2 regions of the Synechococcus sp. H55.7 genome follow, and region 1 is predicted to be linked to the other one. Evidence: predicted binding sites of a transcription regulator. Region 1 holds the regulator's gene; the other holds the start of a gene.
What was found. Region 1 encodes HrcA, which represses chaperone genes, less so after heat shock. Its sites were predicted from a motif close to TTAGCACTCNNNNNNNNNGAGTGCTAA; they were not measured.
Positions count from the first base shown of each region.

Region 1 (3,833 bases):
TCACCTCTAGGCGGAGGCGGTTGCGGCCATGGGCCAGATCTTGGTTGCTGCGATCCGGCCAGACCGGCAACTGGTGCTGCCGGCAAAATTGCTCGGTTTCCCAACGAAAAAGGCCCAGCAGGGGGCGCACCAACCGGGCAGAGGTGGGATCCCGCTCGTCCAGGCGGCGCTGCCAATCTAGGCTGCTCAGCCCGGCGGCTCCTGTCCCCCGCAGCAAATTCCACAACAACGTCTCTGCGCGATCGCTGGCCGTATGCCCCATCACCACGGCGCTGCACTCCCAAATGCGGGCCCATTTGTCCAACTGTTGGTAGCGCCAAGCCCTGGCCCCTGCCTCATCTCGGCGGATGGGATCCGCAGTTGCAACGGCATGGATTAGCCCCTGCTGCTGCAGCCATCGCTGCAAAAAGCGGGCACACTCCGTTTCGTCCGCCGACCAACGGTGATCACAATGCAGGACAAACAGCTTCCAGTCCCAGCGAGGCTGCAGATCCCGCAGGATCTGGAGCAGGCAAAAGGAATCTTGACCGCCGGAAAAAGCCACCAGCAAGCGCTCGCCGGGGTGAAGAAGCTGCCGCTGCCGGATGGCGTGTTGTACCCGCAGGTGAAAAGAAGAGAGCCTGGTCACAGCTTGCTATTGCTCGGGTGCAGCCCAGACCCTGCCCCCCTAAGCAAGAGACCGAGTCAGGTGAGAGGCCACCGCCTGCACAGCCGCAATGCTGCGCTCGTAGGCCATTCGGGTCGGCCCCAGCAAGGTGACAGTACCCAGAGGAGCCGAGCGGCGGTGGTAAGTGGCAGCGATAACCGTACAGTGGTGCAAAGACTCCAGCGGGTTCTCGCTGCCGATGTAGATGATCACCGGGATATTGCGGTCGGGCTGTCCTGAATCGTTCCCCCTTGAGCCCCCATCGGTCAAATGGAGCCCAATCATTCCCTGGAGTTGCTCCGCCCCTTCCTCGATCAACTGCATCACCGCCTGCACCTGCCGGGCTTGGGAAAACTCCGGTTGACGCATCAGCTCTGTCATGCCGGCACTGAACACCTGCCCGAGAGATGGCCGCAGATAGCGTTGTACCACCGAGCGCAGCAGTTGCTGCAGCCAATGGCTGTAGGCGCGAAACTCTTCATCCAGCTTCAGCCAGCTCAAATCCTGCAACTCGGCAAAAGTCTTGCCCCGCAGCTTCAGGGTGAGGAAGTTGCTGAGCAATCGCAATTCATCTTCCAGATCCTCTTGGCAGTCGCTGGGCCACTCGGGTGGGCTGACCAAGGCCGAATGGGTTTGATAAGAATCGGTAACCACCAACACCATCACCCGCCCTGGCGCCACCGACACCAACTGCACGTGGTGAATGGCCACCACCGGCCCCTGGGGTGGGGTGATCAGAGCAATGCAGCCGCTCAGATGGGCCAAAAGCTGGGCCACCCTCTGGAGAAGACTGTCCAGGTCGTCGCCCAGCTCGCGGCCAAGCTGATCCAGCAACTGCTGCAGAGCAGGATGGGGATCCGGCTGAGGAGCATCGCAGGGGATCCCATCCATGTTGGCAGAGGTCAACAGATCGTTCACATAGACCCGATAGCCAAAGTCGGAAGGAACCCGCCCGGCGGAGGTGTGGGGCTGAAACAGTAACCCAACCTGCTCAAGGGTGGCCAAGTCGTTACGAATGGTGGCCGTGCTCACCCCAAAGTTATAGGACTGAGCCAAGGTTTTGGAACCGACAGGTTCAGCCGTCGCAATGTAGCTGCGCACCGTCGCCCAGAGAATCTTGCGCTGTCTGGGAGTCAGTTCGAGTTTCATAGCTCATCAAAAGAACCTAGTCAATCCATATCAAAGGAAACTGCTAAACAAAGCCGGTAAATTGCTCCAAGATAAATCAACTCAGGGCCGAGATACAAATCTAAACAAACCTTGACGACTACTACACCTATTTATCTATTGTTACTCTTTCAGGAGAGGCTGCCCAGGAAGGAAGATGCAACATCGGGTACCGAGACCGTCAGTGCTGGAGAAGGGCGGGTGGTTCCTCATACAACTTGGGAGCCTCTTGTTGGCCCAGAGGTGGTATAAGTTAAATCAACTCTAGGCTAACGTGGCGCCCTGCCGTCTCTTCTGTATCGTTTTGTATCTTTGAGGTGACCTCATGTACCTGTCTCCCCAGGAGAAAGACAAGTTGTTGATCTACCTGGCGGCCCAGTTGGCTCGGGATCGGCGGCAGCGAGGCCTCAAACTCAACTACCCCGAGGCGGTGGCCTACCTGAGCGCAGCCGTTTTGGAGGGGGCACGGGAAGGGAAAACGGTTGCCCAGTTGATGAGCGAGGGGCTAACCTGGCTGAGCCGAGAGGACGTGATGCCTGGGATCCCGGAGATGATCCCGGAAATTCAAGTGGAGGCCACCTTCCCCGACGGAACCAAGCTGGTGACCCTGCACCACCCCATTCGCTAGCTGCTTTCTAAGGATCCCCCAACGACTCACAGACTTCAGGAGGTTGCCACCATGGCTCGCCAACCCAAAACCCCGCCTGCTGCGGACCCTGCACCGGTTCTGATCCCGGGGGAGCTGCTGCTGGCAGAGGATCCCATCCAAGCCAATGTCGGACGGGCCAGCGTGACCCTGGAGGTGACCAACCGAGGGGATCGGCCCATTCAGGTGGGATCCCATTTTCACTTTTTCGAGGTGAACCGGGCTCTGGTGTTCGATCGCGCCGCCAGCTTTGGCATGCGCCTCAACATTCCTTCCGGCCAAGCGGTGCGCTTTGAGCCGGGGCAAACCCATCGGGTGACGCTGGTGGCTTTGGGAGGCAAGGGGCTGGTGCACGGCTTCAATCGGCTCACAGAAGGTACGGTAAGCTCTGCTGCCCAAAAGCGGCTGGCTCTGGCGCGGTTGCAGGCGTGGCTGGGCTAGGCCTGGACATAACGCCCCCCGAAGTATGCAGCTTTGGGCATCTGGGCTGAGGCTTGGCCATATCCCCACCTCGCCTCAGATCCAGGAGAGTAGGGCTATCCAATTCTTCCGTTTCTAGGAGCCGGCCAATGTCGGAGCGCGAGACCGTCTGGTGGATGTGGGTGCAAGGCTTGGGGCTCAATCTTTCGGGGTTGGCGCTGCTGGCTGCAGCAGGCGCTGCCTTTGGCCCTCTCAGTTGGACAAGTATGACGGTGGCGGTGATGTTGAAGCTCATCGGGGATAGCCAACTGCTGCGGGGCTACTGGCTTTGGCAAAGCCGGCGGCAACAGGTGGGATCCCAGCCCGTCGGCTCGGCAGCAGCGCTCCAAAGTCAAGTTTGAACGGTTACCAAACAGCCTGGTCGTGGATCTTCAGCTCCCCTCTCCCCCTGAGGGAGAGGGGGCGGGGAGCGCTTGGGCCAGCGGCAAAGTGTCTTAACCTTGTTGGAAACGACCGTAAGTGAGTTTGAAACAGCCCAACCCTCACCGCAAGTGGGCCACGGTCGCGCCGGTGCCGCCGTCTTGGGGATCCGCTGGGGCAAACCTCTGGACGCGGGGGTGATTTTGTAAGTAAGCTTGTACGCCGGCCCGCAAGCGCCCGGTGCCGTGGCCGTGGATGATCCAGACAGGGCCGGGGGGAGCTTGGGCAAAGTGCTGTTCCAGAATGGCCTCGGCATCGGCCACGGTTTTCCCCCGCAGATCGAGGGTGTTCTGGCTGCTGCGCAGGTTGAGGGGAGCGGTGGCTGCTGGGGCGGGAGGTGGGGCCTTGGGGCGTTGGCGCTGCTGGGCCTGCTGCTCGTCAATGGGATCCAACTGCTCCCGCGGCACCGTGAATTTGAGGATGCCGCTGCGCACCACATACACATCCCCTGTGACGGCGATCACCTCTCCCGTC
Region 1 is NZ_JANSJD010000015.1:11,911-15,743, reverse strand. Features, by position in the region: gene tilS (tRNA lysidine(34) synthetase TilS) at 1-628, opposite strand, end outside; gene hrcA (heat-inducible transcriptional repressor HrcA) at 668-1,795, opposite strand; gene NW851_RS08715 (urease subunit gamma) at 2,139-2,441, shown strand; gene NW851_RS08710 (urease subunit beta) at 2,541-2,900, shown strand; gene NW851_RS08705 (hypothetical protein) at 3,029-3,280, shown strand; gene NW851_RS08700 (endonuclease MutS2) at 3,422-3,833, opposite strand, start outside.

Region 2 (3,833 bases), on a different contig from region 1:
AGCGCACGGGCAACCAGGTTGGCCCCCACCAGCTCATCGCCGGACAGGTTGGCCTGCGCCCACTCGGTGACCACCGGCATCAGGTGCGCCAGGGTAGTGCCGCCGCCCGGGACGATCCCTTCTTCCACCGCCGCTTTGGTGGCGTTGATGGCGTCCTCCAGGCGCAGCTTGCGATCCTTCATCTCGGTTTCGGTGGCCGCGCCCACTTTGATCACCGCCACACCGCCGGAGAGCTTGGCCAGGCGCTCCTGCAGTTTTTCTTTGTCGTAGGTGGAATCGGTTTCTTCAATTTGGCGACGGATTTGCTCGCAGCGGGCTTTGACGGCCGCTTCGTTGCCTTCCGCCACGATGGTAGTGTGGTCTTTGGTTACCGTGACGCGACGGGCCGAGCCGAAGGAGTCAAGACGGGCGTTCTCCAGCTTCAGGCCGCGTTCTTCGCTGATGACCTCACCGCCGGTGAGGATGGCGATGTCTTCCAGCATGGCCTTGCGGCGATCCCCAAAGCCAGGCGCTTTCACCGCTACCACGCTCAGCACGCCCCGCAGCTTGTTTACCACCAGGGTGGCCAGGGCTTCTTTCTCGATGTCTTCGGCGATGATCAGCAGCGGACGACCGGCGCGGGCCACTTGCTCCAGAACCGGCACCAGGTCTTGCACCAGGGTGATTTTCTTATCGGTAATCAGGATGTAGGGGTTTTCCAGAACCGCCTCCATCCGCTCCGTGTCGGTGACGAAGTAGGGAGAGATGTAGCCTTTGTCAAAGCGCATCCCCTCCGTCACTTCCAGCTCGGTGGTCATGGACTTGCCTTCTTCCAGGGAGATCACCCCTTCGCGGCCCACTTTGTCCATGGCCTCGGCAATCATGCGGCCCACTTCCTCATCGTTGCCGGCGGAAATGGACGCTACTTGGGCAATGGCTTTGGAGTCTTCCACTGGGCGGGCATGTTCGGCGATCTTGTCCACCAGGAACTTCACCGCCTTGTCAATGCCGCGCTTGAGGGCAATCGGGTTGGCGCCGGCGGCTACGTTTTTCAGCCCTTCTTTAACCATGGCATGGGCCAAGACGGTGGCGGTGGTGGTGCCGTCACCAGCCGTGTCGTTGGTCTTGGAAGCCGCCTGACGGATCAGGGAGACGCCGGTGTTTTCAATGTGGTCTTCCAGCTCGATTTCTTTGGCGATGGTTACCCCATCGTTGATGATTTGGGGCGCGCCAAATTTTTTCTCCAGTACAACGTTGCGCCCTTTGGGGCCAAGAGTAACGGCTACTGCTTCTGCCAATACATCCATGCCGTGCTCAAGGGCGCGACGAGCGTCTTCGCTGAAAATGATCGATTTGGCCATAGTTAACCTCTGACGTACAAACGCCGGTAAGGGTGAAACAAAGACTCAACGGCTCGACTGCTGAATTGCAGTTGAGTTGCTACCGAAGCACTGATGAATTACTGAACAATGGCGAGAATGTCCCGCTCGGCCAGCAGCACATATTCATCGCTGCCCAGCTTCACTTCTGTGCCGGCGTACTTGGAGTAGAGCACTTTATCGCCGGCCTTCAGTTCCATCGGGATCAACTTGCCCTCGTCATTGCGCTTGCCAGGCCCAACTGCGACCACTTCCCCCACTTGGGGTTTTTCTTTGGCGGTATCGGGCAAAAAGATGCCGCCTGCGGTTTTCTCGTCCTGCTGGGCAATCTTGACCAGCACGCGGTCGCCCAGCGGCTTCAGCGTAGAGACGTTCAGAGCTACTGCAGCCATGACAATTTTCCTCCGTGATCCGAAAGCACGAAGCTGAAGGGTTTAACCTATGAGTCGAGACCTTAAGCTTGTGCAAATCGAGGTTTTAGCACTCTCGACTTACGAGTGCTAGTTTATCAGCCAACTTTCTGGCCTGACAATAGCCCCTGTGGGCGGGATCCCGCTTTTGGGCAGGTACGGTTGGGTACGGATCTCTCTACTTCTGGGCCTGTTGTGGGATCATGGCCTGAGGGGGGTGGAGCAAGCAGGTGCGGATCCCGTTGTTTCAAGTGGATGCCTTTACGGCCGTGCCTTTTAGGGGCAACCCGGCGGCGGTGTGTTTGCTGCCCCAGGAGCTGCCGGCAGCTTTGATGCAAGCGATTGCGGCGGAGAACAATTTGTCGGAGACGGCTTTTTTGCTGCCCCAGGGATCCCTGGGCGCTGTTCCCCACTATGGGCTGCGCTGGTTTACTCCGACGACGGAAGTGGATCTCTGTGGCCATGCCACCTTGGCCGGTGCCTATGTGCTCTTGACCGGGGTGCACCCGGAAGCTCAGGAGGTGGCCTTTTCCACCCGCAGTGGCCGGTTGTCGGTGCGGCGGCAGGGGGAGCGGCTGGCGATGGATTTTCCCGCCCAGGCTCCCCAGCCCTGGCCGGAAGCGCAAGAGCAGGTGGCAGCGGCTTTGGGGATCCCACCTGTAGATCTGTGCCGCGGAGGCATGGGTATGGCGGTGCTGGCTTCGGCCCAGCAGGTGCAGCAGGTGCAGCCGGATTGGGCCCAGGTTCAGGCGCTCCCCGTTTCCGGCTTGATCGTCACCGCCTCTGGGGAGGATCTGAAGGATGGGCCGGATTTCGTCTGCCGCGTTTTCGCCCCCCAGTTGGGGATCGTGGAGGATCCGGTGACGGGATCTGCCCAGTGTCTTTTGATGCCCTATTGGTCGAGGCGCCTGGGCCGGGCTGAGCTCAAAGCCCGCCAGCTCTCGACGCGGGGAGGCGAGCTGTGGTGCCGCGATCTCGGCCCTCGTGTGGAGATTGCCGGCCAAGCGGTGTTGGTGATTGTGGGAGAGCTGCGGATCCCCTAGAAAAAAGCACCCCGGCTGGTTCCGGGGTGGTGGAAAAAGTATGGGAACGGTTGGGCTAGCCCAAAAGTTCTGCCGCCTGAATGAGTTCCACTTGCTTTTTCTTGAGCACCAGCAGGAGCTGGGTGATGGCCACCGCTGCCAGGAAGGCCACCAGCCATTTCACCCGATCCGGGCTTTGCAACACCAGATCCCGCTCTGCTTGGCCAAAGCCGCCCACGTTGGGGTTGTTGGTGACCGGATCCCCCTCTTGGACGCTGTCGCCCACGTTAACCACCAACTCCGGCCCCGGCGGCACTACCAAGTTTTGGATCCCGTTTTCGGTCTCGAAACTGAGCACCCGCGTGCCCGGCAACTCGTATTCGGGCGGCACCAGGGCGGCCAGCTCAGCTGGCAGGTCGCTGAGATCCGACTCGACGGTGGCAATGCTGGCCAGGCGACCGGTGGCGGGAGCGCGGAAGACGTTGTTGTTGCTGAGGCTGCCGTCGGGGTTGATCTGGCCACGACCGCGGTTGGCGCCGACATAGACCCGATATTTCATGAAGGCCACCGAGGGATCCTCTTTCGGGTCAGGCGCTACCACCGGGAAGACGATTTCCTGGTGTTGCTCGCCGGGCAAAGGGCCCACCAGAAGGATGTTGGGCTTCTCGTCGCTGTAGGGGGTGATGTAGGTCTCGGCGGTTTCCTGCCGCTGTTCCTCGGTCATCTCCTCTTCGGTAGCCAAACGGAAGCCCTCCGGCAACACCACCACAGCACCCACATTCAGCCCGCCTTTGCTGCCATCCCCCAGCACCTGCTGTTTGCTCAGGTCATAAGGGATCCCGACCTTGATGGTGAACACCTGGCCAGGGGTAACCGCCTGCGGCACTTCGGCACGGGCGGGCATGGCGTTCAGGTGGCAGTTGGCGCAGACAATTTTTCCGGTGGCCTCGCGGGGGTTGTCGTAGGCCATCTGGGCGTAATAAGGGTAGGCTGCCGCCGGACGGGATCCCATCCCCAGCAACAGCAGCAGCGCACACACGGCT
Region 2 is NZ_JANSJD010000002.1:32,283-36,115, forward strand. Features, by position in the region: gene groL (chaperonin GroEL) at 1-1,340, opposite strand, end outside; gene groES (co-chaperone GroES) at 1,439-1,750, opposite strand; gene NW851_RS01085 (PhzF family phenazine biosynthesis protein) at 1,999-2,811, shown strand; gene NW851_RS01090 (apocytochrome f) at 2,867-3,833, opposite strand, start outside.
Region 2: a site for HrcA is predicted at 1,836-1,862, ahead of groES (co-chaperone GroES). Genes of this name have one in related genera too.